Regions from separate parts of the Rhizobium sp. 22-785-1 genome, predicted to be linked through region 2. Evidence: riboswitches for the same ligand, from Rfam matches in the RefSeq annotation. Region 2 holds a riboswitch; the other holds the start of a gene.

Region 1 (14,670 bases), on a different contig from region 2:
ATCCGGCCACGGCGCGCACGGTCTTGGCGTCCAAGGGTGTCGCCATCGCCGGCGATCCGCAGCCCTACATGATCGAGGCTGCGGAAAAGCTGAACACGCTGACATCCACCAGCCGTATCGCCATGGCGCTGGTCGTGCTCCTTGCTGCACTCGGCGGCGCATTCCATGCCCTTCGCGCCATCGCACCGCGCTTTCGTGCCCGCAATCGGGTCGAGCAGGTCATTCTCGGCGCGTTGCTGGTGGCCTCTTCAATCGCGATCCTGACGACCATCGGCATCGTCATGTCGATGCTGACGGAAGCGATCCAGTTCTTTCAGATGGTGCCTGCCCACCAGTTCTTCTTCGGCACGGTATGGGACCCACGCTTCGCCGCAGCTGGCTCTACCGATAGCTCCGGTCAGTTCGGCCTTATTCCGCTGCTTGCCGGTACGCTCTATATCGGCTTCGTGGCCATGCTGGTCGCGGTTCCGGTCGGTCTGTTTTCGGCAATCTACATGGCCGAGTATGCAAGCCCGCGTTTGCGCTCTATCGCCAAGCCGCTCCTGGAAGTGCTCGCCGGCATCCCGACGATTGTCTACGGCTTCTTTGCGCTGACGACTGTCGGTCCGTTCCTGCGTGACATCTCTGCTCAAATCAACGGTCTGGCAACCGGCAACTATGCCAGCTTCATCCAGGCACAGAGCGTCATCACTGCCGGCTTCGTCATGGGTATCATGCTGATCCCTTACGTTTCCTCGCTGTCGGATGACATCATCACCGCCGTGCCTCGCTCGCTTCGCGATGGATCGCTGGGCCTTGGTGCCACCCGCTCCGAGACGGTCAAGAAGGTCATTCTGCCGGCCGCTCTTCCAGGCATCGTCGGCGCGATCCTGATGACCGCCTCGCGCGCCATCGGTGAAACCATGATCGTGGTTCTGGCCGCCGGTGTTGCCGCCCGCCTGCAACTTAACCCCTTCGAGCCGATGACAACCGTAACCGTCAAGATCGTCAGCCAGCTGACGGGCGACCTTGAGTTCACCTCGCCGCAGACGCTCGTTGCCTTCGCGCTTGGCATCACGCTGTTTGCGATCACGCTTTGCCTCAATATCTACGCGCTCTACATCGTGCGCAAATACCGGGAGCAGTACGAATGACCGACGTCGTTACTCAGGGCGTTTCCGTCCCCGCCGCAACGAAGAAGGTCCGTCGCGATATCGGCATCAAGCGCCGTTATGCCGCAGAGCGCCGCTTCCGCACCTATGGTGTCGCTGCGATCTCCTTCGGCCTGTTGTTTCTCTTCCTGCTTCTCTGGTCCGTCATCGGCAAGGGCTACACCGCCTTTCAGCAGACGATGATCACGATCCCGGTCGAGTTCTCGCAACAGATCATCGATCCGGACAATGTCCGTGCTCAGAACCCGACCAAGCTGATGACGGCGAATTATCCGGTTGTGGCCCGCAACTCGCTTGCCAAGGTACTCGGCGTTTCGCTGGAAGACCGTACGGCGTTGCGCGCCGTCAACGCGCTTATCTCTGACAGCGTCCGCACCCAGCTTCGCGATATCGTCACCTCCGACCCGAACGTGATCGGTACGACGCGCACCGTTTCTCTTCTGGCATCGGGTGATGTCGACAGTGCTTTCAAGGGCCAGGTCGATATGACTGGCGAGGAGCAGAACCGCCGCATCTCCGACCAGCAGGTCGGCTGGATGAACCAGTTGGTGGAAAAGGGCGCGTTGGAAAAGAAGTTCAACACCGGTATCTTCTTCAACGGCGCGTCCAGCCGCCCTGAGGCATCCGGTGTCGGCGTTGCACTCATCGGCTCCTTCTACATGATGCTGATCGTTCTGGTGCTGTCGCTGCCGATTGGCGTTGCAGCCTCCATCTACCTGGAAGAGTTTGCGCCGAAGAACCGCCTGACGGACCTTATCGAGGTCAACATCAACAATCTGGCGGCGGTACCCTCTATCGTTTACGGTCTGCTCGGTCTTTCGGTGTTCATCAACTTCATGGGCTTCCCGCGCTCGGCTTCGCTCGTCGGCGGTCTGGTGCTCACATTGATGACGCTGCCCACGATCATTATCGCGACGCGTGCAGCCTTGAAGGCCGTGCCGCCGTCTATCCGCGCAGCCGCACTCGGTCTTGGCGCATCGAAGATGCAGACCATCTTCCACCACGTGCTGCCTCTCGCCATGCCCGGCATCCTGACCGGTACCATCATCGGTCTCGCACACGCCCTTGGCGAAACAGCTCCACTGCTTCTCATCGGCATGGTGGCCTTCGTCGCCAACTACCCGACGACGCCGCTCGATCCTGCAACAGCGCTGCCGGTTCAGATCTACATGTGGGCAAACGAAGCCGAACGCGCCTTTGTCGAGAGAACGTCTGGCGCTATCATCATCCTGCTTATGTTCCTCCTTGTGATGAATGTGGGCGCAATCCTCCTGCGTCGCCGCTTCGAGCGTCGCTGGTAAAAGCATTTTGAGAAAAGTGGATACCGGGTTTCCGTCTGAAAATGCGAAGAACCAAGGGAGAACGGAACAATGAACATGTTGTCGGAAGCAGCAGTTGAAAAGGCGCTGGACAAGAAAATGAATGAAGTTTCCTATAAGATGATCGGCAAGGACGTCTCCGTCTACTACGGCGAGAAGCGCGCCCTTTACGATGTGAACCTCAATGTTCGCGAAAACACCGTAACGGCACTCATCGGCCCATCCGGTTGTGGCAAGTCCACCTTCCTGCGCACATTGAACCGCATGAACGACACCATCGACGGTTGCCGCGTGACCGGCCAGATCACGCTCGACGGTGAAGACATCTACGATCCTGCAATCGACGTCGTCGAGCTTCGCGCGCGTGTGGGCATGGTGTTCCAGAAGCCGAACCCGTTCCCGAAGTCGATCTACGAAAACATCGCCTACGGCCCGCGCATCCATGGTCTTGCCCGCAACAAGGCGGATATGGATCAGATCGTCGAGTCTAGCTTGCAGAAGGCAGGTCTCTGGAACGAAGCCAAGGACCGCTTGCATGAGTCCGGTACCGGTCTTTCCGGTGGTCAGCAGCAGCGCCTGTGCATCGCGCGTGCTGTTGCCGTTTCGCCGGAAGTCATCCTGATGGATGAGCCCTGCTCGGCGCTCGACCCGATCGCGACTGCCAAGGTCGAGGAACTGATCCACGAGCTTCGCGCCAACTACACCATCGTCATCGTGACCCACTCGATGCAGCAGGCCGCTCGCGTGTCCCAGCGCACCGCCATGTTCCACCTCGGTCATCTGGTCGAGGAGAACGATACGGACAAGATGTTCACCAACCCGGATGACCAGCGTACCCAGGACTATATCATGGGTCGTTTCGGCTGATCCTGCTGTTGCCCGCGCATCCCACCGCGCCTGTCGCTTGAGCCAACAAAAGGCTTGCGACAGGGCGTTTCGAAACTGGAGATTACGACTATGCCGACACATTCCCACATCATGTCAGCCTATGACGAGGAGCTGAAGTTCCTCAGCCGCCGGATCGCCGAAATGGGCGGACTGGCCGAGCAGATGTGCGCCGACGCCGTGCGCGCGCTCGTCAATTCCGATGCGGCCTTGGCGCAGAAGGTCATCTCCGACGATACGATCCTCGATCACGCCGAGCGTGAAATCGGCGACAAGGCGATCGTGACGATCGCGAAGCGTCAGCCGATGGCCGCAGACCTGCGCGAAATCATCGGTTCGCTGCGCATCGCCGCAGACCTCGAGCGCGTCGGCGATCTGGGCAAGAACACCGCCAAGCGCGTCATTGCAGTGGCAGGCACCGGCGTTCCGCGTAAACTGGCGCGTGGCCTGGAGCACCTTTCGGAACTGGCGCTGGTTCAGCTGAAGGAAGTGCTGGACGTCTACTCCACGCGTTCGGCGGAAAAGGCCCAGGCCATCCGCGAGCGCGATGAAGAGATCGACGCCATGTACACCTCGCTCTTCCGCGAGCTTCTGACCTACATGATGGAAGATCCGCGCAACATCACCACCTGCACGCATCTTCTGTTCTGCGCCAAGAACATCGAGCGTGTAGGCGACCACGCGACCAACATTGCCGAGACCATCTACTACATGACCACCGGCAGCCAGCCTGCAGGTGAGCGTCCGAAGGACGATAGTTCCAACACGCTCGGCGCTGTGACCGAGTAAGCGGCAGATAGGATCTGGAGCCATGGTGCCGAAAATCGCCGTTGTCGAAGATGAGGAGGCGCTGAGCGTCCTCCTGCGTTACAATCTCGAATCCGAAGGCTATGACGTCGACACTATTCCGCGTGGCGACGAGGCGGAAATCCGCCTCCAGGAGCGCACGCCGGATCTTCTCATCCTTGACTGGATGTTGCCGGGCGTCTCCGGCATCGAGCTTTGCCGTCGCCTGCGTATGCGGCCCGAAACCGAGCGTCTGCCGATCATCATGCTGACGGCACGCGGCGAGGAAAGCGAACGGGTGCGCGGTCTGGCAACGGGCGCTGACGATTACGTCGTCAAGCCCTTTTCCACGCCAGAGCTGATGGCACGCGTCAAGGCGATGTTGCGCCGCGCCAAGCCCGAGGTTCTATCCTCCGTGCTGAAATGCGGCGATATTGAACTCGATCGCGAGACGCACCGCGTTCACCGCAAGAGCCGCGAAGTCCGCCTTGGGCCGACCGAGTTCCGTCTGTTGGAGTTCCTGATGACGTCGCCGGGACGCGTCTTCTCCAGATCTCAGCTTCTCGATGGCGTCTGGGGACATGACATCTACGTGGATGAACGCACGGTAGACGTCCATGTCGGTCGCCTGCGCAAGGCACTGAACTTCTCAAGCATGCAGGATGTGATCCGTACCGTTCGCGGTGCCGGATATTCCATGGAAGCCTGATTGCCTTAGGGAGCGCTTTCTATCATGGCTAGCGCTCCGATTTTCTGACGCAGCAGCCTCCAGCATATGGCTACGAGGCGTCAGATCTTGAGGTAGGAAGGGGATAGCGCGCGGCGTCTATTTCGTCCTGCGATAGCGGGCTGCGTTCCAGCACCTCCTCATAGTGGGCTCTGGTTCGAGCGCCATAACTCTCCTTGATGTCGTTCATCAGCTCGATTTCCTGATACATCCAGTTCCAGCGCGAGTAGCGCTCAGGATCGCCAGAGCGACCGGCTTGCTTTTGCCGAAACTCAAGCTCTCGATCGCGCACCAACGCGCTCGAGACGATCGACATCAGTTGGAACGCGGCATCGTCCATGTCGTTCGCCTCGCGCCGCCAATACTCCTCGCCACGCTCTTCGCAGATCAGCCAGTAGCGACCCCGTCGCCATTCGACATATACCGTCCCGTCGCCGCGTGCGCGGCGCGGGATCGGAGGGAAGGGCGTTTTGACCACCTTCGTCCATAGGACCGAGATATAGTCGTAGAGCGTGTCGATCGCGTTCATGGTGGTAGTCTGCGCATGATCGCTGCTGCAGGCAAGTCTGGACCAATTGGATCGAGGAAACGCTTGAAGGAACGCACAAAAAAAGCGGGCCGAAGCCCGCTTTTCGAAATGGTCTTGAAACTGAGCCTTACGCCTTACGGCGTTCGCTCACCGGCTGGTAAGCCATTTTCGCGTGGAACTTGCAATAAGGCGACGCTTCAGCTGCTTCGCAGCCACAGAAGTGGAAGTCGTCCTTGAGCGGGTCACCGACGGGCCACTTGCAGGTACGTTCGGTCAGCTCCGTCAGTGTCAGGCGACGCGAGATCGGGATGACGACATTGTTGGAAGAGCGGACATATTCCATGGGCTCGACCGCGTCGATCTCCATGTCTTCCTTGAACGCGAGAGCGCCAGTGGTGCGTGCAGGTGCAGGACGGCTCGTTGCGACACGGGCCGGAGCAGCCGTGTAGCTTGCTGGGCGCGGCGCTGCTGCAGGACGCTTAGGCGCAGGGCGCGACGTGGCGACCGTGCCGCCAGCCTTGGCGCGACCTGGCAGGTTCAGGCGGTGAACCTTGCCGATGACGGCATTGCGGCTCACACCGCCCAGTTGTGCTGCGATCTGGCTTGCGCTAAGCCCTTCGGACCATAATCTCTTGAGTTTTTCTACTCGTTCGTCCGTCCAGTTCATGCCGCTTCTCCGCTCGTCGCGTTGTTTCGGGCAGAATCCACCTACGATGCCGTGGAGTGAACCACGCGCAGGCCATTTGCCAGATTGTAGGTGACTAGTTCCGCCGCATTGCAGTCTAGTAATTGACGGTTAACCTAATCGTCGGTTGACTCCGTGACAAGAGTCGCAGGAATCATCTGGAATCGATTTTCCGGTTTTCCCCAACTTGCTTCCCGTGTGAGTCAGAAAGGCAACAGTTGGTGGTTGCTGGAAGCTTGCCTACCAAGGCTTGTAAATGCCCGAAAGTGCCGAGATTTGTTGACATTAGGTGGGGAAGTGACAATAGTGACCTCGCAATGAAGACAGCATGCAAGCCGCCGCGAGGCGGCATTTTTGATTTTCAGGGCAGGGATAACCCGCTAGCCCTATTGACAGTCGTCTGTCCCGACTTGACGTAAGGAGTGATGTCGCCATGGCCGAAACTGCCCCCAAATCCGGGCCGTTGTTCGATACGTTTTCCAGAGCCCCCTTACGCTTCGAACGAGGCGAGGGCGTTTGGCTGATCACGGAAACCGGCGAGCGATATCTCGATTTCGGTGCGGGCGTCGCCGTGACCTCCGTCGGCCACAGCCATCCCCATATGGTTGAATCTCTGAAGGCGCAGGTAGAGAAGGTCTGGCACCTGTCCAACCTTTATGAGGTTGCAGGTCAGGAAGTGCTGGCCAAGCGGCTGACCGATGCGACTTTTGCCGACAAGGTGTTCTTCACCAACTCAGGCGCCGAAGCGCTGGAATGCGCCATCAAGACCGCACGCCGTTATCAATACACCCACGGCCACCCGGAAAAATTCCGCATCATCACCTTTGAAGGCGCGTTTCATGGCCGCACGCTTGCCACCATCGCGGCTGGCGGCCAGGCCAAATATCTGGAGGGTTTCGGCCCCAAGGTCGAGGGTTTCGATCAGGTGCCGTTCGGTGATCTCGACGCGCTCAAAGCTGCTATCGTGCCTGAAACGGCAGCCCTTTTGATCGAGCCGATCCAGGGTGAGGGCGGTATCCGCGTCGTCGCGCCTGAGTTCCTGCGTACGCTGCGGGCGCTTTGCGAAGAGCACGGCCTCTTGTTGATCTTCGACGAAGTGCAGACTGGCGTTGGCCGTACCGGCAAGTTTTTTGCGCATGAATGGTCCGGCGTCACGCCCGACATCATGGCGGTTGCCAAGGGCATCGGCGGCGGCTTCCCTTTCGGCGCTTGCCTGGCAACGGCAGACGCCGCATCCGGCATGACCGCCGGCTCGCACGGGACGACCTATGGCGGCAACCCGCTGGCCATGGCCGCTGGCAATGCCGTGCTTGATATCGTTCTGGCTGAAGGCTTTATCCAGCACGTGCGCGACGTGGCGCTCGTCTTCCGCCAAGGATTGGCTTCGTTGAAGGATCGCTATCCGGATGTCATCGAGGAAATCCGTGGCGAAGGTCTTCTGCTTGGTATCAAGGCGCGGATTCCTTCCGGCGATCTGCTTCAGGCAATGCGCGCAGAACATCTTCTTGGTGTGCCGGCGGGCGATAACGTCATCCGCCTGTTGCCGCCGCTGGTCGTCACCGCTGAAGAAGCGCGTGACGGGCTTGCGCGCATCGAGAAGGCCGCTGAAGCACTTACCACCAAACTGGCAAAGAGCGCCTGACACAAGGCGCATCGAGGGCCGGCGTAAAGGGTGGCCCGCATTGATGGGACTAAATTAAATGGCAAAGCATTTTCTCGACCTTTCGGCCGTCGGCTCGCAAGACCTGCGGCTCATTCTCGAAGACGCAAAGAGCCGCAAGATCGCGACCAAGAACGGAACGGCGGACAAGCCGCTCGCCGGTAAGATGCTGGCGATGATTTTCGAAAAGCCGTCGACGCGGACCCGCGTGTCCTTCGATGTCGGCATGCGCCAGCTGGGTGGCGAAACGCTATTTCTCTCCGGCACTGAAATGCAGCTTGGCCGCGCCGAAACCATCGGCGACACGGCAAAGGTTCTGTCGCGCTATGTGGACGCTATCATGATCCGCACGACCGATCATAACCGTCTGCTGGAGCTTGCCGAACATGCCACGGTTCCTGTCATCAACGGCCTGACCGACGAGACGCATCCCTGCCAGATCATGGCCGACATCATGACCTTCGAAGAGCATCGCGGCCCTGTGATGGGCAAGACCCTTGCCTGGACGGGCGACGGCAACAATGTACTGCATTCGCTGGTCGAGGGCTCTGCCCGCTTCGGCTATAAGATGAACATGGCTGTGCCCATGGGCTCTGAACCCTTGGACAAGTATCTAAACTGGGCGCGCAACAATGGCGGCGAGATTATGTTGTGCCACGATGCCGAGCGCGCCGTCGCCGGTTCCGACTGCATCGTCACCGATACCTGGGTCTCCATGAACCAGGAGCACAAGGCGCGCGGCCATAACATCTTCCAGCCGTATCAGGTCAATGAAGCCCTGATGAAGAAGGCCAATAGCGAGGCGCTCTTCATGCATTGCCTGCCCGCACACCGCGGCGAGGAAGTGACCGATGCGGTGATCGACGGCCCGCAATCGGTGGTCTTCGATGAGGCGGAAAACCGTCTACACGCGCAGAAGGCCGTGATTGCCTGGTGCATGGGCGTCATCTGATCTGGAGTTAGGGTAAAAGCGAGGGGCGCCGCCGGAAACTTGAATTTCCAGCGCGACGCCCCATCTCTACGCCAACCAGTGCTGCCGGTTCACGGCGGCGTTTCATCAATCGTTTATCGCGACATTTGGGCAGGGGATGGTTTCGTTTTGCCATTCCCCGCTTTATCTTTGCGAGAACCGCACAAAAGACCTGCTGATCGCGACCGAAAACGTGGCGATCGCATCCGCATTTCGGACGGCAGGTAAGAAGGAGCAGGACCATGGCGGCCGTGACCGTAGAACTGGATGATATGAACTTTGCTGGCGACGATAAGGTCGTCCCCTTCCAGGTGGAAGGGCTAGACGTTCGCGGACGCGCAGTGCAGGTCGGTCCGCTCTTGAACGCGATCTTGCAGCGCCATGATTATCCGCCCGTTGTCGCCCGGCTTCTGGCGGAAGCCTTGGTGCTGACGGCGCTGATCGGCACGTCGCTGAAATTCTCCGGCAAGCTCACGGTGCAGACCAAGGGCGATGGTCCCGTCGATCTTCTGGTCGCAGATTTTACCGCGCCGGAAAACATGCGCGCCTATGCCCGCTTCGATGAAGATCGTTTGGCAGAAGCGACGGCGGCTGGACAAACATCGCCCGAGCAGCTTCTTGGCACCGGCATTCTCGCCTTCACCATCGATCAGGGCGTGGGCATGCAGCCCTATCAGGGCATCGTGCCTCTGGACGGTTCATCGCTGGAGGAAATCGCAAGCGTTTACTTCCGTCAGTCTGAACAGTTGCCGACGCGGGTGCGCTTGGGCGTTGCCGAGTTTTTCGACCGCGACAGCGAGGGTAAGCCACGTCGTGGCTGGCGTGCCGGTGGCATCATCGCGCAGTTCCTGCCACAGGCGCCGGAGCGTTTGCGCACCCGCGATCTTCATGGTGGCGACGGTGATGAGAGCACGTTCGCGGAAGCCGACGACGACGCATGGACCGAAGCGGTAGCGCTCATCGACACGGTAGACACCGACGAGTTGACCGATCCACAGGTGCAGGTGGAGCGGCTGCTGTTCCGGCTCTTCCACGAGCAGGGCGTGCGCATCTACGAGCCGCAGTCGATCATCGACAAATGCAGTTGCTCACGCGAGAAGATCAAGAGCGTGCTGTCTGGATTTTCGGCAGAAGAAATCGAAGACAGCCAGGAAGATGGCGTCGTTTCGGTGAGCTGCGAGTTCTGCTCAACGACCTATCGTTATCCTGTCGAAGAGCTGCAGGCTTGAAATTCAAGAGCGGGGTGAAAGCCCCGCTCAGTTCAATACCCGTGCGAGCCCTGGGCTATCCAGGGAGAAGGCCGGGATATCCACGGTGAAAACCTCACCTGTGTCTGTCTCCATTTCATAATGGCCGAACATCATGCCCGACGGTGTGTCCAGCGGGCAGCCGGAAGAGTACTCGTAGCTATCGCCTGGCCTCAGGTATGGCTGTTCACCGACAACACCGGGTCCGGTAACTTCGTCCACCACTCCAGTCTGATCGGTGATGTGCCAATAACGATTGACCAGCGTCACAGCCTGGTCGGAATTGTTCGTGATCACGACCGTGTATCCCCAGACGTAGCGGCTATCGTCCGGGTCCGATTGTTCTTCGAGATAATATGGATCGACGGTGACCTCTATCTCTCTTGTCGATGCACGATACATGTTCGCGACCTTGGCTGTCTCTGGCTCTAGCATTTTAGTCTACTACACCGAATGAAGGACGGGAATGTCCGTTGACTGGGACTACGTAGTTTCAATGCGTTACGAGGCAAAAGCGTTGCGTATCAGGAGTGTTTCTCCATTCAATACGCACAAAATCATAAAAAGAGAGTAGAGAAACCATGGTTTCTCTAAAATAATACAAGCCTTAGTGCCGCCCTCGCGTGACGAGCAGAAGCTTGGAAAAATGAAGAATAAAGCCCGGTGATCGATCACCGGGCACTCTATATCACGCAGAAACCTTGGCCAACGCCGCTGCAAAGTCTTCCAGCAGATCGTCGGTGTCCTCGATTCCACAAGACAGACGCAGCGTGCCACCGGAAATGCCGAGTTCCGCACGCGCCTCATCCGTCAGGTTCTTGTGCGTCGTGGTCGCCGGATGGGTGATCAGGCTCTTGGCATCGCCGAGATTGTTGGAAATCTTGACGACTTCCAGAGCATTCTGCAGCTTGAAAGCCGCTTCCTTGCCACCCTTCAACTCAAAGCAGACGAGCGTCGAGCCGCCCGACATCTGCCGTGCGATGATATCAGCCTGCGGATGGTCGGCCCGGCCCGGATAGATGACCTTGGCAACCTTGGTCTGGTCGGCCAGGAAGTCGGCAATCTTGCCGGCATTTTCTGTCTGCTGCTTGACGCGCAGTGGCATCGTTTCGATACCCTTCAGCAGCGTCCAGGCGTTGAAGGGAGAAAGTGCTGGGCCAGTGTGGCGGAAGTAATCCTGAAGCTCTTCCTCGATCCACTTCTTGTCCGACAGCACCACGCCGCCGAGGCAGCGTCCCTGACCATCGATATGCTTGGTGGCGGAATAAACGACGATATGCGCGCCTAGCTCCAGAGGCTTCTGGAAGAGCGGCGTCGCAAACACGTTGTCGACAACGACCTTTGCGCCGATCTGGTTGGCAAGCTTGGCAACGCCAGCAATATCCACCACTTCCAGCGTCGGGTTGGTTGGGCTTTCGAGGAAGAACAGCTTGGTGTTGGGCTTGATCGCCTTTTCCCAGTTGGCAAGATCGCGGCCATCGACCAGCGTGCATTCGATGCCGTATTTCGGCGCAAGCGTTTCTACCACCCAGCGGCAGGAACCGAAAAGCGCGCGGGCCGCAACGATGTGATCGCCGGCCTTCAGCTGGCAGAGAATGGCAGCGCTGACAGCGGCCATGCCGGATGCCGTGGCGCGGGCATCTTCGGCACCTTCCAGCAGGCACATGCGCTTTTCGAACATGTCGTTGGTCGGGCTTGCATAGCGCGCGTAGATGAATCCATCTGTCTCGCCCTTGAAGCGCGCTTCGGCGGCTTCCGAGTTTTCGTAGACAAAGCCCTGGGTCAGGTAGAGGGCTTCGGACGTTTCACCGTAGGGGGAGCGCAGCGTACCGCCATGTACGAGTTGCGTTGCCGGGCGCCATTTCTTGCTCATTTGATCACCTTCAAACAAAAAAACCGGTCGCAAAAGCAGACCGGTTGCAAGCACCCGGTCTTTTTAGCCACTTGTTTAACGTGGCTGCAAGCCGACCGGCCAAATCACCACGGGATAAGATTGCCTTACTGCCGTTAACAACTTGCGTCAATGGCTTGCTTTTGATTTTGTCGGCGCGGAACAGGGGCAATGACGATGACGAGAACCACAGGTATTCTGGCCGATGGCGCGATACGGGCGCTGTTTTCTTCCGGCCACCTGAAGAGCGAGCGGGCGCTGGATGCGGATCAGATCCAGCCGGCAAGCCTCGACCTGCGTCTCGGGGCCAAGGCGTACCGCGTACGTGCAAGCTTCATGCCCGGCCCAGGCACCAAGGTCATCGAAAAGCTTGATCGACTGCGTCTGCATGAGATTGATCTGAGCGAAGGTGCAGTGCTGGAAACCGGCTGCGTCTATATCGTGCCGCTTATGGAAACGCTGGCGCTGCCCGCCGATATGTCCGCTTCGGCAAACCCGAAAAGCTCCACCGGCCGCCTTGATATCTTCACCCGCGTCATCACTGACCAGGCGCAGGAATTCGACAAGATCCCGGCAGGCTACCAAGGTCCGCTTTATCTCGAAGTCAGCCCGCGCACCTTCCCCATCGTCGTGCGCCAAGGCTCGCGCCTGTCGCAGATCCGCTTCCGGATCGGCCACTCGCTGCTGAACGAGAGTGAGTTGCAGACCCTTCACGACAACGAAATTCTGGTCGCCAGCGACACGCCGAACGTCTCAGGCGGCGGCATCGCACTGTCCATCGATCTGCAAGGGTTTGGCGAAAACAATTTGATCGGATATCGCGGCAAGCACCACACCGCAGTCGTCGATGTGGACAAGAAGGCAGCCCATGACGTGCTGGATTTCTGGGAGCCTCTCTACTCACGTGGCCGCGCCGAACTGATCCTCGATCCGGATGAATTCTACATACTCGTCTCGCGTGAAGCCGTGCATGTGCCTCCGCTCTACGCTGCCGAAATGACACCCTTCGATCCCTTGGTCGGCGAATTTCGCGTGCATTATGCCGGCTTCTTCGACCCCGGTTTCGGCCACGCCAACGCCGGCGGCACCGGCAGCCGCGCCGTCCTTGAGGTCAGAAGCCACGAGGTACCGTTCATCCTGGAACACGGCCAGATCGTCGGACGTCTTGTGTACGAGCATATGCTGACCAAACCCGATGGCCTCTACGGCACCGGTCTTGGCTCCAACTACCAAGCCCAAGGCCTGAAGCTCTCCAAGCATTTCCGCGCCGAGTGATCGGTCGAGGGCAAAGACGTGCGTTTGGCTTGACAGCCGCTTCGTTCTGTCGGAAATTTTGAGATATGCGGGTGTAGCTCAATGGTAGAGCAGCAGCTTCCCAAGCTGAATACGAGGGTTCGATTCCCTTCACCCGCTCCAGCTACCTTCCAAAGGGTTTGTCGCCCTACACCACATCGCTTGAAAACGCCGAAGAGTCGTACCTTCAGGCGCGGTCATACGTAAACGATGTCAGCAAGGATGTGACGAAGTTGCTGGCTTTTTCCTTGACGAGGACTTCCGTCCATTCGTCCGTTCCGCGAAATCTCAGATCTGTCTGGATACTGTCGACTGCTGCGGCTTCGATGCGTTCGATGTGCTCTTTGAAATACGCTTCACCCTTGGCCTGGTAAAGGTCGCGGATGACCACCCGGAGGATTTCCTGCATCGCGATTTGCCATGCTGTGTTGGTCGCATTGAGTTCGTTGGCTGTTGTTGACATGCGTCCCACCTGTTTTGCTGGGTTTCTTGGCTCTCACCGAAGGGTTGCGCAAAACCATAAGGAGATGCTGCGAAAACTGTATGCAATAAAACAAGGCCTCAACGCTCAGTGAGCGAGACCTGAGGATCACACCACGATTTAAGATGTGGAGCAGGCCGACGGCGTCTTCTTGCTGCGTTTGGTTGCCGGAGCATCCGCCACTGACTTGCGATCTGCCAGTTCTTTTGCAAGGCGAGCTGCCTTCAGCCTGGCTGTTTTTGCGTCACGCGCATCGACGGCAGCTTGCAGTTCATCCGCGGCGTGATTTTTTGCAAAGAATGGGGTTTGAAGCTTGCCGAAGGCAAGCTCTGCCTGCTGGCGAGATTTGCTGTGTGTTTCTGTCATGGGTATTTACCTTTCCGGCCAAACGCCGAAATAAAAAAAGGCCAGGCGAAACGCCTGGCCTCGAATGAAATTGCTCCCGGCAGTGCCAGTACATCCGTGGTCAAAGAGGAGCCGATCTCACTTATGCGGACTGCAGATTGGTCGCAGACATCTTGCCCGACTTGTTGTCGCGCTCGAGTTCGAAGCCAATCTTCTGGCCTTCGACGAGTTCGCGCATTCCTGCACGTTCGACAGCCGAGATGTGAACGAACGCGTCTGCGCCGCCATTGTCAGGCTGAATGAAGCCGAAGCCCTTAGTGGAATTAAACCATTTAACTGTGCCAGTGGTCATAATGAACCCTTTCAAAGCATAGAGTGAACGACCGCGCAACGAATGCAACGCGGGTAAAAACCGACTATTTTTGAAAGAGAAGTTCGCTTAGAGCGCGGTGCCAATCGCGCGGTAGACAAAGCTCGGCAAGCAAAAGATCGATGACGTATCTATAGACGGGTTCACTCCGGGAGTCAACGAAAAGTTTTTAACTTTACCGATGTTCATCTTTTGGTTGTGCTCGGCGTGGATTGCGTTACATACTTAAGCGCCGCAAAGACAGCCTCGATTCCGGCTATATCAGTGGGAAGCGCACTGTCTGATTCAAGCACAGCGCAGGATGGTGCCGCGTTCAGCTACTACAAATGCT
Region 2 (14,670 bases):
GATTGTCAAATCATCATAATTCGCGGATAAGTTTTGTAGTGCTGTGGACTGATTGCAATTTTGTCGTGACAACGCCTGATCCATGAGGGCAGGAGGGCCCCTCTCGCTACGGTCACGATCTATTCGAGTGCCAGGATACGTCTTGAAATGCAGAAGGTATTTGATTTTCTCTACACCCATGCCGAGCCCATGGGAAGGAGCGAGTTTCTTTCCGTTTTTCAAAGCCTCATCAGCCACTACGGGTTCGATCATTACCGTGTCTTCCGCCGCGTCGTCAGCCATGCAAGTGTCACCGACATCACTCTTTCAGAGCACTTGCCGGATGGCTGGGCTGACCTTTACCGCGCCAAGAAATATGTGGAAGTGGATCCGGTCGAGAGAGCGTTCTGCCTGATGCAAGTTCCATTCAGATGGCGTGATGGGATCGCATTTCTGTCGCAGGCGACACATCGCAAACGGGCCTCGGAACTTTTTCAGGATGCGGCGCGCTCTGGATTGGACGAAGGATATGCCTTTCCGATCCATGGTCGCAACGGGTTGCTCGGTGGCGTTTTCATCAGTGGTCGGGGATGCGAGTTTAGCGCGGCAGAGCTTTGCACCCTTGATGCGGCCATGCGCGCCACATTTTGGCGTCTTGCCGAGTTTGCCGGTCACATGCAAGAGCTGCTGGCTCGCCCCAATCTTTCGGTGGCGCAACTGACGCGCCGGGAACGGGATGTGCTGAACCTGCTGGCGCTCGGCAACACCTCCCCGGAGATCGGCCACGCCCTTTCCATTTCGAGCCACACGGTGGATTGGTACATCAATGGTATTCAGCGCAAGCTCGACGCGCGCAACCGTCAGCATGTTATCGCGCTTGCGTTTCGCTGTGGTCTGATTGCCTGACGCATCCAGACGAGCGCACCAGAACCGTGAAGTTGAAAATCGGCCTTTCCAACATCTGATTTTACTGCTTAGTTTCGCGCTGCAGCATGTTGACTTGCTCTAGGTTCTTGGGAGGCCGTTTTGAAGATATCGAAAATTCTCGTTGCCAATCGTTCGGAGATCGCAATCCGCGTATTTCGTGCCGCCAACGAGCTCGGTATAAAAACGGTCGCCATCTGGGCGGAAGAGGACAAGCTGTCGCTTCATCGCTTCAAGGCGGATGAAAGCTATCAGGTCGGTCGCGGTCCGCACCTTGCCAAGGATATGGGACCGATCGAGAGCTACCTGTCGATCGAGGAAGTCATACGCGTCGCCAAGCTGTCTGGCGCAGACGCTATCCATCCAGGCTACGGCCTTCTGTCGGAAAGCCCCGAATTCGTCGATGCTTGCGATGCGGCGGGCATTACCTTCATCGGCCCACGACCTTCAACCATGCGCCAGCTCGGTAATAAGGTAGCGGCTCGCAATCTGGCGATCTCGGTTGGCGTTCCGGTGGTTCCGGCAACTGAACCCCTTCCGGATGATCTCGCCCAGGTTGAGCGCATGGCCGAGGAAATAGGATATCCAGTGATGCTCAAAGCCTCCTGGGGCGGTGGCGGTCGCGGCATGCGCGCCATTCGCAAAAAGGAAGATCTGGCGCGCGAAGTCACCGAAGCCAAGCGCGAAGCCAAGGCGGCCTTCGGCAAGGATGAAGTCTATCTCGAAAAGCTGGTGGAGCGTGCCCGCCATGTGGAGAGCCAGATCCTTGGCGACACGCATGGCAATGTCGTTCACCTCTTCGAGCGCGACTGCTCCATCCAACGCCGTAACCAGAAGGTGGTCGAGCGCGCGCCTGCGCCCTATCTGACAGAAGCGCAGCGTCAGGAACTTGCCAGTTACTCGCTGAAGATCGCATCGGCGACGAATTATATCGGCGCAGGCACGGTCGAATATTTGATGGATGCCGATACCGGCAAATTCTACTTCATCGAGGTCAATCCGCGCATCCAGGTGGAGCACACGGTGACCGAAGTCGTCACCGGCATAGATATCGTCAAGGCGCAGATCCACATTCTCGAAGGTGCAGCCATCGGCACGCCGGAATCGGGCGTTCCCGAGCAGAAGGATATCCGTCTTAACGGCCACGCGCTGCAGTGCCGTATCACCACCGAAGATCCCGAGCACAATTTTATTCCGGACTACGGGCGTATAACGGCCTATCGTTCCGCTTCGGGCTTCGGCATTCGTCTGGATGGTGGCACCTCCTATACCGGCGCCGTGATCACCCGCTATTACGATCCGCTTCTCGTCAAGGTGACCGCCTGGGCGCCGCAGCCGGATGAAGCGATCAGCCGTATGGATCGTGCGCTGCGCGAATTCCGTATTCGCGGCGTGGCGACAAACCTCACCTTCCTTGAGGCTATCATCGGTCACGAGAGCTTCCGGAACAACACCTACACGACGCGCTTCATCGACTCGACGCCAGAGCTTTTTGCCCAGGTGAAGCGTCAGGACCGCGCCACCAAGCTTCTCACCTATCTGGCCGATGTGACAGTCAACGGCCACCCGGAGACCAAGGGCCGCGCAATGCCCTCCGACAAGGCCGTCAAGCCTGTCGTGCCCTACATCGACGCGCCAACGCCGGATGGCACCAAGCAGCTTTTGGACACACTTGGGCCAAAGGGCTTTGCCGAGTGGATGCGCAACGAAAAGCGCGTTCTCGTCACCGACACCACCATGCGCGACGGCCACCAGTCGCTCCTGGCAACGCGCGTGCGCACTCATGACATTTCTCGCGTGGCAAGTGTTTATGCCAAGGCTTTGCCGCAGCTTCTCTCGCTGGAATGCTGGGGTGGCGCGACCTTCGACGTTTCCATGCGCTTTCTCACTGAAGACCCGTGGGAGCGTCTGGCGCTGATCCGCGAGGGCGCGCCGAACCTGCTCTTGCAGATGCTTTTGCGTGGCGCGAATGGCGTCGGCTACAAGAACTATCCAGATAATGTCGTCAAATACTTTGTCCGTCAGGCGGCCAAGGGCGGCGTGGACCTGTTCCGCGTCTTCGACTGCCTGAACTGGGTCGAAAACATGCGCGTGTCGATGGATGCGATCGCCGAGGAGAACAAGCTCTGCGAAGCGACGATCTGCTATACGGGCGACCTGTTGAATTCGGCGCGCCCGAAATACGACCTCAAATATTATACCAACCTCGCAGTCGAGCTGGAAAAGGCCGGTGCCCATATCATTGCCGTCAAGGATATGGCGGGCCTTCTGAAGCCTGCCGCCGCCAAGGTGCTGTTCAGGGCGCTGCGTGAAGCCACCAGCCTGCCAATCCATTTCCACACGCATGACACCTCCGGCATTGCTGCCGCAACAGTGCTCGCCGCCGTCGATGCAGGTGTGGATGCCGTGGATGCGGCGATGGACGCCTTCTCCGGCACCACGTCGCAGCCTTGCCTCGGCTCCATCGTCGAGGCGCTGGCCGGTTCGGAGCGCGATACCGGTCTCGATGCCGAGTGGATCCGCCGCATTTCCTTCTATTGGGAAGCCGTGCGCAACCAGTATGTCGCCTTCGAAAGCGATCTCAAGGGACCGGCATCGGAAGTCTATCTGCACGAAATGCCCGGCGGCCAGTTCACCAACCTCAAGGAGCAGGCGCGCTCGCTCGGTCTCGAAAGCCGTTGGCACGAAGTGGCGCAGGCCTATGCCGATGCCAACAAGATGTTCGGCGATATCGTCAAGGTCACGCCATCCTCCAAGGTCGTCGGCGACATGGCGCTGATGATGGTCAGCCAGGATCTGACGGTGGCCGATGTCGAAAACCCGGAGAAGGAAGTCTCCTTCCCCGATTCGGTCGTCTCCATGCTGAAGGGCGATCTCGGCCAATCGCCGGGTGGCTGGCCAGAAGCGTTGCAGAAAAAGGCGTTGAAGGGCGATAAGCCTTACACGGTCCGTCCAGGCTCGCTGCTGGAAGATGCCGATCTGGAGGCCGAGCGCAAGGCAATCGAAACCAAGCTTGAGCGTCCGGTCGATGATTTCGAGTTCGCCTCTTACCTGATGTATCCGAAGGTGTTCACCGATTTCGCGCTGGCTTCGGAGACCTACGGTCCGGTGTCTGTGCTGCCGACACATGCTTACTTCTACGGCATGGAAGATGGCGAGGAACTGTTTGCCGATATCGAACGCGGCAAGACGCTCGTCATCGTCAACCAGGCGTCGTCGGGCGTCGATGACAAGGGCATGGTCACGGTGTTCTTCGAAATCAATGGCCAGCCGCGCCGCATCAAGGTGCCGAACCGCGCCCATGGCGCAACGGGCGCCGCTGCTCGCCGGAAGGCAGAACCAGGCAATGCCGCGCATGTCGGCGCGCCGATGCCGGGTGTCATTTCCCGCGTCTTCGCCAATGCCGGTCAAGAGGTAAAGGCCGGTGACGTTCTGGTCTCCATCGAGGCCATGAAGATGGAAACCGCGCTTCACGCCGAGCGGGATGGCAAGATCGCCGAAGTGCTTGTTCGCCCAAGCGACCAGATCGACGCCAAGGATTTGCTGGTCGTCTACGCAGAGTAACGAACCGACATCAAGAGTGACAAGAATGCCCGCCATTGTGCGGGCATTTCTGCTTGTAGGTGAGGCATCGCGCATGTATGCATGTTTATACACGATTCTACATGTTGATGCCGAATGTCTAAGATCGATCACTTTGTCAGCGAGCGCCAGACGCTCATCTTCGCCGAGCTGCAAAGCAAGGGGCGCGTTCTAGCGCAGGACCTGGCGCAGACATTCGATGTGTCGGAAGACACGATCCGGCGCGATCTTCGCGATATGGCAGCGCGCGGCCTGTGCGAACGGGTCTATGGCGGCGCACTGATTGCCAGTGGCAAGACCGTGCCACTCAGCCATCGTATGACGGATATGCAGGACCGCAAGGATGCTCTCGGCCAAGCGGCTGCCGCGTGCATCGCGCAAGGAGCGACGATCTTCCTTGATGCGGGTTCCACCAATCTTGCCATCGCCCGGCATCTGCCGGAGGGCGCTGGGCTCACGGTCATCACCAATACGCCGGTTATCGCGGCAGAACTTTCAGGCCGTGCCGACCTGGAACTGATCGTCGTCGGTGGCAGGATCGATCCTGCCGTCGGTGCCGCCATCGATATGACGGCTATTGCGCAGCTGGATGATATGCGGCCGGATCTCTGTATCCTCGGCGTCTGCGGCATGACCGCTGCCGACGGCCTTTCAGCCGATATCTATCAGGACGCCACGTTCAAGCGACTGGCCTGCAAGGCGAGCCGCAGAACTATGGCTGCGATTACCAGCGAGAAGCTGGGCGCGGGAGCCGCCTTCCATGTGGCGCCGCTCAACCCCGATCTCACCCTTGTTCTGGAAGATGACGCCGACGAAGCCTTTGTCCGCGATCTGCGCAGACACAAGCTCGATATTCATCTTGCCGGGCGCAATACCCGTGCCTCATCCCATCCGCATTCACTGAAGGACCAGCCCGCATGACCGGCTCCCCGATGTCCGTCTCCACGGCCCGCACCCCCTATATGACGCGCACACGCTTTGGCGTTTCCCTGCTGTTCCTCATGAATGGTTTCATGATGGGGTCGTGGGCGCCGATGATCCCCGAGTTCGCCAAGCGTCTTTCCCTGAGCGAGAGCGAACTTGGTCTGGTCATTCTCGTCTTCGGTCTTGGCTCGCTTTCCTGCATGCCGGTGGCCGGTTCACAGATCGCCCGTGTCGGCTCGCGCTCGGTCACGCTGTTCTGTGCGGCGATCTTCGTGCCGACGCTGCTTCTCATCACACTCTCCAACACCGTCTGGGCGGGCGTGATCACCGTGTTCCTCTTCGGCGGGCTGACGGGTGCCATGGATGTGGCGATGAATGCCAATGCCGTTGCTGTGGAGCGTGGCATGCGGCGCGCCATCATGTCCTCCTGCCACGCCTTTTGGAGCCTTGGCGGATTGATCGGCGCGGGTCTTGGCGGTTTGCTGATCACCAAGATCGGTATTTACGGCCACGCTATTGCCCTGACCATCATTTCTGCAGCGCTGCTGGCGATCGCTTGGCCGCGCGTGATGGTGGATCGTCCGCATCCGGAAGAAGAGCGCCCGAAAGGCCGCCTGCCGCTCACACCGCTTCCCTGGATCATCGGCCTCATGGCGCTGTTTTCCATGGTGCCGGAGGGTGCGGTGCTTGATTGGGGCGCGCTCTACCTGCGCAACGAGCTTGGTGCGTCGGTTGCCGTTTCGGGCTTTGCCTTCGCCGCCTTCTCCCTCACCATGGCCGTCATGCGCTTTGCCGGCGATCTGGTGCGCGAGCGTCTGGGAGCAGTGCGCACATTGCAGGTCTGCTCGATCATGTCGATCGTCGGGCTTCTGATTGCGGGTACAGCTGGCAACGCGTTCATCGCCATTATCGGCTTTGCCATTGCGGGTATCGGCATTTCCAACATGGTGCCGATTGCCTTCTCCGCCGCGGGCAACATGCCGGGACTGGCGCCGGGGATCGGTCTGTCTGTGGTCACCACCATGGGCTATTCCGGTATTCTCGTTGCACCATCGGCCATCGGCTTCATTGCCGAACATACCGGTCTTGCAACCGTCTTCCTGTTCATTCCGCTTCTGCATGTCGTCGTGCTGCTGCTCTCCAGGCTCGCACGCCATGCGGATGGCGCAAGTGGACACTGAAGACTAGACTTTGCCTGCTCCACTTCATCAAAGCGCTTCCATTGCCCGTGGAAGCGCTTTCGTTTTGGTAAGCTGGCAGACAGGCTCGAATTTCGCCACGATTGCAGTAAACTACCAGTTGACTGCTTCGATGTTGACAAGGCGCTCGCCTTGATCCACCTGAAAGACCACACTCACCGCAGTTGTAGAGACCGTCATGAACGCACACTCCGATTACGATCCGAAGCCACGCCGCGCCTCCGTTGCCGTCGATGTGGGCGGCGTTATCGTCGGCGGTGGCGCACCCGTCGTGGTGCAGTCCATGACCAATACGGATACCGCCGATATCGATGCAACGGTCCAGCAGGTCGCGGCACTGCATCGCGCGGGCTCGGAGATCGTCCGCATTACCGTGGACCGGGATGAGAGTGCTGCCGCCGTTCCGAAAATCCGCGACCGTTTGCTGCGGCTCGGCATGGATGTGCCGCTCGTCGGTGATTTTCATTATATCGGCCACAAGCTCTTGGCCGACCATCCCGCCTGTGCCGAGGCTCTGGCAAAGTACCGCATCAATCCCGGTAATGTCGGCTTCAAGGACAAGAAGGACAAGCAGTTCGGTGACATCATCGAGATGGCGATCCGCTATGACAAGCCGGTGCGCATCGGCGTCAACTGGGGGTCGCTCGACCAGGAACTGCTGACCAGTCTGATGGACAAGAACAAGGAAGCGGGCTTTCCGCTATCGGCTCGTCAGGTCACGCGTGAAGCCATCGTGCAATCGGCGCTGATTTCCGCCGAGCTCGCCGAAGAGATCGGCCTGCCACGCAACCGCATCATTCTGTCTGCCAAGGTCAGCCAGGTTCAGGATCTGATCGCGGTCTATTCCATGCTCTCGGAGCGCTCCGACCACGCGCTGCATCTCGGCCTCACCGAAGCCGGCATGGGTTCGAAAGGCATCGTCGCCTCGTCTGCTGCCATGGGCTATGTGTTGCAACAGGGTATTGGTGACACGATCCGTGTGTCGCTGACACCGGAACCGAATGGCGACCGCACCCGCGAGGTGCAGGTGGCGCAGGAACTTTTGCAGGTCATGGGCTTTCGTCAGTTCATCCCCGTGGTCGCGGCCTGTCCGGGATGCGGGCGCACGACGTCTACCGTCTTCCAGGAACTGGCACAGAATATCCAGAACGACATTCGCAAGAACATGCCGGTCTGGCGTGAGAAATATCCAGGCGTCGAGGCGCTGAACGTCGCCGTCATGGGCTGCATCGTCAATGGCCCTGGCGAAAGCAAGCATGCCGATATCGGCATTTCGTTACCCGGCACGGGTGAGAGCCCTTCGGCACCTGTCTTCATCGATGGCGAAAAGGCGCTGACACTGCGCGGACCGAATATCGCCCAGGACTTCGAGGCGCTGGTCATCGACTATATCGAAAAACGTTTTGGCCAAAAGGACGCGGCAGAGTGAGTAGCGACCGTGAAAATGCCAGAATTGCTGTGTCTTACCTCCAAAAACTCACGGAGCAATGATTTCAATGATCAAGAAGTTTGCTGTTCTTGCGCTTGCCGCAACCTACCTGTCCGCCTGCACCACGACCGACCCCTATACGGGTGAGCAGAAGGTCTCCAACATGGCGGGCGGTGCCGGGCTTGGCGCGCTGGCCGGTGCGGTTGGCGGCCTAGCCATCGGCGGCGGCAACAAGGGCCGCAACGCCCTGATCGGTGCCGGTATCGGCGCGCTCGCCGGTGGCGCGATCGGCGGCTATATGGACAATCAGGAAGCGGAACTGCGCCAGCAGCTGCAGGGTACAGGCGTATCGGTGACGCGCCGTGGCGACAGCATCGTTCTCAACATGCCGTCCAACATCACCTTCGCAACCGATCAAGACCAGGTGATTCCGCCATTCTACCCGACGCTGAACTCTGTGGCGATCGTTCTGAACAAGTTCAACAAGACCTATATCGACGTCAACGGCTTTACCGACTCCACCGGCAGCCTGAACCACAACCAGTTGCTCTCGCAGCGTCGTGCCGCCTCGGTTGCCAATTATTTGGGAAGCCAGGGCGTCGATCAGCGCCGCATATCCACCATGGGCTTCGGCCCGTCGCAGCCAGTGGCATCCAACGCAACGCCCGACGGCCGCGCCCAGAACCGCCGCGTAGAAGTGCTGATCTCGCCGTTGACGCAAAACGGCTGATAGCCTTTTACCTCAATGATCGTTTTCGAAGAGGGCTGCTTTGGCGGCCCTTTTTGGTGTGTGTAGACGGTGTGCAGGCGTGGTAGGCGCTTCAACATCGGCCCGAAAATCGGAATCGATTTTCGGAAAAGCATGATGCGTAGATTAAACAGGATAGAGCGCCTTGGTGCGTCCAGTGAGACGCATGGCGCTCTAGCTCTCAGCTTTTGCGCTCGGCTATGAAGCGGGCCGCTTGCACCAGAATATCGGCCTTCTCTCCGTAGGGGGCCAACAGGGTTGCCGCGTCGCGCACCTGTTCCTGAAGTTTTTCACGCGCCCAGTCTTCCCCGCGTAACGCCACAAGCGTGCCCTTGCCGCGAGCGGCATCCTTGCCGGTGGCCTTGCCCATGGTGGCGGCATCCGAGGTGAGGTCGAGAAGATCGTCGGCAAGCTGGAAGGCGAGGCCGATCTTTTCGCCGAAGCTGCGCAGCGTCTTGCGGTGAGATGCGTCGTTTCCGGCAATGATTGCACCTGCCTCGCAGGCAAAGCGCAGCAACGCGCCTGTTTTCATCGTCTGCAAGGTCACGATGCCCGCTTCATCCGGCGCCTGCTTTTCTGCCGCCAGATCGAGCGCCTGACCGCCTGCCATGCCGCCAATGCCGGCAGCGCGCGAAAGCGCCAACACCAGTGCCGTCTTCTGATCGCCGGTCAGCGGCGTTTGCGGGCTCGCGATAATATCGAAAGCGAGCGTCAGGAGGCTGTCGCCCGCCAGAATGGCTGTGGCCTCATCGAACTTCTTGTGGACCGTCGGCTGGCCGCGACGCAGATCGTCATCGTCCATGGCGGGTAGATCGTCATGCACCAGCGAGTAGCAATGGAGACATTCAAGCGCGGCGCCCACACGCAGCGCTGCAGCCTCATTGCCGTCGAGCAGCCGCGCTGTCTCGATGACGAGGAAAGGCCGAAGGCGCTTGCCGCCGTTCAGCACGCCATGGCGCATGGCATCCAGCAGGTTGGCCGGCCGTGCGATCTCGTCATCACCGACCTTGCCCGTCAGGATCTCTGCCAGCAGTTTTTCCGTGCTTGCCGCGTTGTCGCGCAGCCGTGTCTCGAATGTCATGGCACCGCTTCCTTCCATCTCGCGGCTGTTTGGCATGGGGTAAAAGGGCTGGCAAATGTTTTGTTGAACGGGTGTGGAACTTCGCCCTCGTGAGTAGCCTTGATGGTGCGAGCGGAATATGAAAGGCTTGATCTGAACGAGTGGGGACGGGATGTGAGCAGTACGCCGGAAAGCGAAAGGGAGTATGAGGCGCTTCCCGACGAGGAGAGCAGGCCCAAATTGGATATCAAGAGCCTCGCCAAACGTGTCGGCATGTTTCTGCTGGCGCTGTTAGTCCTGCCCTATCTGCTGATCCCCGTTTATGCCATTCCCTTCATCCGACCCATCTCGACGCTGATGCTTGCCGATCTGGTGACTTTCCAAGGCTACGACCGGCAATGGGTGCCTCTGGAGGATATCTCGCCTCGGCTCATCCAGTCGGTGATGATGTCGGAAGACGGCCAGTTCTGTTTCCATGGCGGGGTGGACTGGAATCAGATGCAGGGAGTCGTCAATGACGCACTGGAAGGCGAGGCGACACGCGGCGCCAGCACCATTCCGATGCAGACGGCCAAGAACCTATTTCTCTGGAACGGTCGGTCCTTCATCCGCAAGGGACTGGAACTGCCGCTTGCGCTCGTATCCGACTTCATCTGGTCGAAACAGCGGATGATGGAAATCTATCTCAACATCGCCGAATGGGGCCCCGGTATCTACGGCATCGAGGCCGCGGCGCAGTACCATTTCAAGGTGCCAGCGTCGAAACTCAGCTCCCGGCAGGCAGCATTGCTTGCCGTGTCCTTGCCGAACCCGATCGATCGCAATGCCAGCAAGCCCGGTCGCGGGATGCAGCGTCTCGCGGGGCTTATCGAGCGCCGGGCAAGAGGCTCCGGCGCTTATGTCGGCTGCGTGCTGGACCGATAGGCTTTAGTCTTTGGTGAAGATGTAATCCGTTTCCTGGCGAAGCGTTTCGCCGGGACGCAGGATCGCTTTCGGGAAGCCTTCGTGATTGATGGCATCCGGCCAGATCTGCGTTTCCAGGCAGAAGCCCGCGAAGGGGCCGTAATGGCGTCCGTCATGTCCCGGAACGGCAGTGTTCAGCTTGAAACCAGAATAGAACTGAACGCCGGGTTCGGTTGTGTGAACATCGAGCGAAATGCCGGAGGCTGGCGCGTGGACATGCGCGACCATGCGCTTGGCCACACGCTCTGCCGAAAGGCAGAAATTGTGGTCGTAGAGCACCTGTTCGCCATGGTCGTCCTTCCGGCTCATCAATGTCGGCTCACGCAGATCGAAGACCGTTCCGGAGACGGAGCGGATTTCGCCGGTTGGAATCTGGCGCTCATCGGTTGGCAGATAATGATCGGCGGCGATTTCGATATGATGGCCGAGGGCGGTCTCTGCGCCGTCGAGATTGAAATAGGAATGCTGGCAGACATTGGCGATCGTCGGCAGGTCGGTCGTCGTCTCATAGACAACCGACAGCACGCCGCCCTCGCGGATCGTGTAGGTTGCCGTCATCGTGCAATTGCCCGGGTAGCCGGCGCGACCGTTGGGATCGATGATCTGCAGCACGACATGGCTTGGTCCGTGCTCCATGATCATCCAGTTGCGCTTGCCCGTGCCGTCGCTTCCGCCATGCAAATGCGACACGCCCTTCTCGTTCAGCTCCAGCTGGTAGTCTTTGCCGTCGATGGAAAACTTGCCGCCACCGATACGATTGGCGTTTCGGCCCGGTGTCGCGCCGAAATAGGAGGAGTATTTCGGATAGTCGTCAAACCCGTCGAAGCCAAGAACCAGCGGCGGCTGATGTCCCTCAAGCCGCAGATCCTGAATGACCGCACCCCAGGTGATAACCTTGGCCGTCAGGCCGCCAGCGCTGATCGTCACCCGTTCGACCTTTTCGCCGGTCGCTGTCAGGCCGAAATTCTCCCGAACGCTTGCGTCACTCATCCGACATTCTCCCTATCGCTCGCAATTTGTGCCGGACGTTGCGCCATTTTGGCGGCTGACGCAACGTCGGAAAATGCGTTTTTCGCAGAAGCGATCGGTCAGGCCGAGGCCTTGCCGATCTCCTCCAATGCGTAAGGGGTCGTCTGATAGATCTCGTTGATCCAGTTGCCGAAGAACAGATGCGCATGGCTCCGCCACCGGTTGAGCGGCGTCAGTGATGGGTCGTTGTGCGGGAAATAATCATGCGGCAGCTTGATCGGCACGCCGGAATTGACGTCGCGGAAATACTCGTCCCCGAGCGAGGTGGAGTCATATTCCACATGGTTAAACATGTAGAGCCGCTTGCCGCGCTTCTCATGCACGAGACACACGCCCATTTCCTCGGATTCCATCAGGATTTCGAGATCGGGATGCTTTTCGATATCGGCGCGGCGCACCTCCGTCCAGCGCGACACCGGCACCTGGAAATCGTCGGAGAAGCCGTTGAGATAGATGGAAGCAGGGCAGAGATTGCGGTGGCGATAGACGCCGAAGGCCTTCTGCTTCAACTCATGCTTCGGCACGCCATGGAAATGATAGATCGCCGCCATGGCGCCCCAGCAGACATTCAGCGTCGAATGGACATTGGTTTCCGTCCAGTCGAAGATTTTCTTCATCTCATCCCAGTAGGTCACGTCTTCATAGGCCAGCGTCTCGACGGGCGCGCCGGTAATGATGAAGCCATCGAACTTGCGGTGACGGACCTCTTCCCATGTCTCGTAGAAGGACAGCAGATGTTCCTCTGGCGTGTTCTTGGCGCGGTGTCCGCCAATCCGCACCAATGAGAGCTCCACCTGCAGCGGCGAGGCACCGACAAGCCGGGCCATCTGGATTTCGGTCTTGATCTTGTTCGGCATGAGATTGAGAAGCCCGATCTGGAGCGGGCGAATATCCTGACGGATCGCCATGGTCTCGGTCATCACCCGTACACCCTCATTGACGAGGGTTTCGAAGGCGGGCAGCGTATCGGGAATCTTGATGGGCATCTCGAACTCTCACGTCCAAACACAAAAAAACCGGCAGCGAAATCGCGACCGGTCCTCGGAAATTGCCTTTTTCCTCGACCCTTTAGCGACTTCTTTAAAGTGGCTGCAAGCCGGTCGGCAAATCACCACTGCTGGCTGTCATAATCCTGTCTGGCTGAAAAATCAATATCGCCGCCTTTTGCGGCGTTTGCGCCTTTCCTTGAGGTGATGTTTCGCGATAAGGCAGGGCATGACATCGGATCATTTCACCATTCTGCTGGGCGGCGATATCGTCGTGACGGAGCGCCTGCGCCGTGCGGTTGCCGGATCGCGGGTGATTGCTGCCGACAGCGGCATGAAACATGCCAGGCCGCTCGGGCTTCAACCTGAATTGTGGGTGGGCGATTTCGATTCCGCCGATGCGTTTCTAGTGCAGGAATGGCCGGATGTGCCGCAACAGCCTTTTCCAGCTGCTAAAGGCGAAACGGATGGCGAGATTGCCGTTTCTGAGGCTTTGGCGCGCGGCGCGAAGCGGCTGACGCTCGTCGGCGCGCTGGCGGGGGAACGCTCCGACCATGCGCAGTTTCATCTGCTTTACGCCGTGGCGCTGGCCGAGCGGGGTTTCGAGGTTATGCTGACCTCCGGCAATGAAGAAGCGTTTCCGCTGATTGAAGGTGAACTTGCCCTCGATCTGCCACGCGGATCGCTGTTCTCGGTGGCGGGATTTACCGCACTTTCCGGTCTCGATATCGAGAGCGCCCGCTATCCCCTCAGTGATTTTGCGCTTGCCTTCGGCTCATCGCGCACTATGTCCAACGTGGCTGAGGGCGACATTCGCCTTCGCCTTAAAAGCGGCAAGGCTATCGTCCTTGCCCGTCCTTACGATCTGACCGGAGCCTGATGCCTTGGCACCCCCCATTCTGAAACTCGACGACATCAAGCTGACCTTCGGCGTGACCCCGCTGCTCGACGGCGCCAATCTGCAGGTGGAGCCGGGCGACCGCATCTGCCTTGTCGGCCGTAACGGTTCGGGCAAATCGACGCTGATGAAGATTGCCGCCGGTCTGGTGGAAGCGCAGTCCGGCGAGGTGTTCCGTCATCCGTCCGCGACGATCCGCTATCTGGAGCAGGCGCCGGATTTCGGCGCTTACGAGACGGTGCAGGCCTATGCCGAGTCGGGTCTGGGGCCGGGCGACGATCCGTATCGCGTCAGCTATATTCTCGAACATCTAGGGCTGACCGGCCAAGAAAATCCTTCGAGCCTTTCCGGTGGGGAAGCGCGCCGTGCCGCACTTGCCCGAGTGATGGCGCCCGAGCCGGATATTCTGATGCTGGACGAGCCGACCAACCATCTGGATCTTCCGACCATCGAATGGCTGGAAAGCGAATTGCAGCAGACGCGAAGCGCGCTTGTGCTGATTTCGCACGACCGTCGCTTCCTTGAGAAGGTGTCGACCGCCACCGTCTGGCTCGATCGCGGCCAGTCCCGCAGGCTCAGCCGTGGCTTCGGCCATTTCGAGGAATGGCGCGACAAGGTGCTGGAAGAGGAAGAGCTTGAGCAGCACAAGCTCGGCAAGGCCATCGAGCGCGAAGAGCACTGGATGCGCTATGGCGTGACGGCACGGCGCAAGCGCAACATGCGCCGCGTCGGAGAGTTGCGCGACATGCGCGCCGCCTATCGCGGCCACAAGGGGCCGCAGGGCTCGGTACAGGCCACAGCCGTGGAAGCGCGCGAATCCGGCAAGCTGGTGATCGAGGCGGAGGCCATCACCAAGGCCTATGGCGATCGTACCATCGTCGCACCCTTTTCGCTGCGGGTGCATCGCGGCGATTGCATCGGTCTCGTCGGGCCGAATGGTGCAGGCAAG

Evidence for each region. A riboswitch is a leader RNA that binds a small molecule or an ion and turns the genes downstream of it on or off. The one in region 2 is predicted to bind S-adenosylmethionine.
Region 1: it holds a riboswitch for S-adenosylmethionine, as region 2 does, so the genes downstream of both, ACQZ5M_RS06215 (O-succinylhomoserine sulfhydrylase) here and metA (homoserine O-acetyltransferase MetA) in region 2, are expected to answer to the same signal.

The regions. Positions count from the first base shown of each region.
Region 1 covers NZ_JBNWDI010000002.1:309,125-323,794, reverse strand. Annotated here, with positions in the region: gene pstC (phosphate ABC transporter permease subunit PstC) at 1-1,133, shown strand, start outside; gene pstA (phosphate ABC transporter permease PstA) at 1,130-2,452, shown strand; gene pstB (phosphate ABC transporter ATP-binding protein PstB) at 2,522-3,337, shown strand; gene phoU (phosphate signaling complex protein PhoU) at 3,428-4,144, shown strand; gene phoB (phosphate regulon transcriptional regulator PhoB) at 4,167-4,850, shown strand; gene ACQZ5M_RS06245 (hypothetical protein) at 4,921-5,397, opposite strand; gene ACQZ5M_RS06240 (GcrA family cell cycle regulator) at 5,525-6,064, opposite strand; gene ACQZ5M_RS06235 (aspartate aminotransferase family protein) at 6,516-7,724, shown strand; gene argF (ornithine carbamoyltransferase) at 7,783-8,694, shown strand; gene ACQZ5M_RS06225 (Hsp33 family molecular chaperone) at 8,955-9,941, shown strand; gene apaG (Co2+/Mg2+ efflux protein ApaG) at 9,969-10,361, opposite strand; gene ACQZ5M_RS06215 (O-succinylhomoserine sulfhydrylase) at 10,648-11,832, opposite strand; SAM riboswitch at 11,875-11,953, opposite strand; gene ACQZ5M_RS06210 (2'-deoxycytidine 5'-triphosphate deaminase) at 12,028-13,125, shown strand; tRNA gene ACQZ5M_RS06205 (tRNA-Gly) at 13,193-13,266, shown strand; gene ACQZ5M_RS06200 (hypothetical protein) at 13,331-13,606, opposite strand; gene ACQZ5M_RS06195 (hypothetical protein) at 13,745-13,990, opposite strand; gene ACQZ5M_RS06190 (cold-shock protein) at 14,112-14,321, opposite strand.
Region 2 covers NZ_JBNWDI010000005.1:176,452-191,121, reverse strand. Annotated here, with positions in the region: gene ACQZ5M_RS12455 (helix-turn-helix transcriptional regulator) at 148-885, shown strand; gene pyc (pyruvate carboxylase) at 1,006-4,467, shown strand; gene ACQZ5M_RS12445 (DeoR/GlpR family DNA-binding transcription regulator) at 4,582-5,406, shown strand; gene ACQZ5M_RS12440 (MFS transporter) at 5,403-6,590, shown strand; gene ispG (flavodoxin-dependent (E)-4-hydroxy-3-methylbut-2-enyl-diphosphate synthase) at 6,787-8,037, shown strand; gene ACQZ5M_RS12430 (OmpA family protein) at 8,105-8,767, shown strand; gene ACQZ5M_RS12425 (polyprenyl synthetase family protein) at 8,967-9,866, opposite strand; gene mtgA (monofunctional biosynthetic peptidoglycan transglycosylase) at 10,119-10,769, shown strand; gene ACQZ5M_RS12415 (aldose epimerase family protein) at 10,773-11,798, opposite strand; gene metA (homoserine O-acetyltransferase MetA) at 11,897-12,823, opposite strand; SAM riboswitch at 12,886-12,962, opposite strand; gene ACQZ5M_RS12405 (thiamine diphosphokinase) at 13,053-13,703, shown strand; gene ACQZ5M_RS12400 (ABC-F family ATP-binding cassette domain-containing protein) at 13,708-14,670, shown strand, end outside.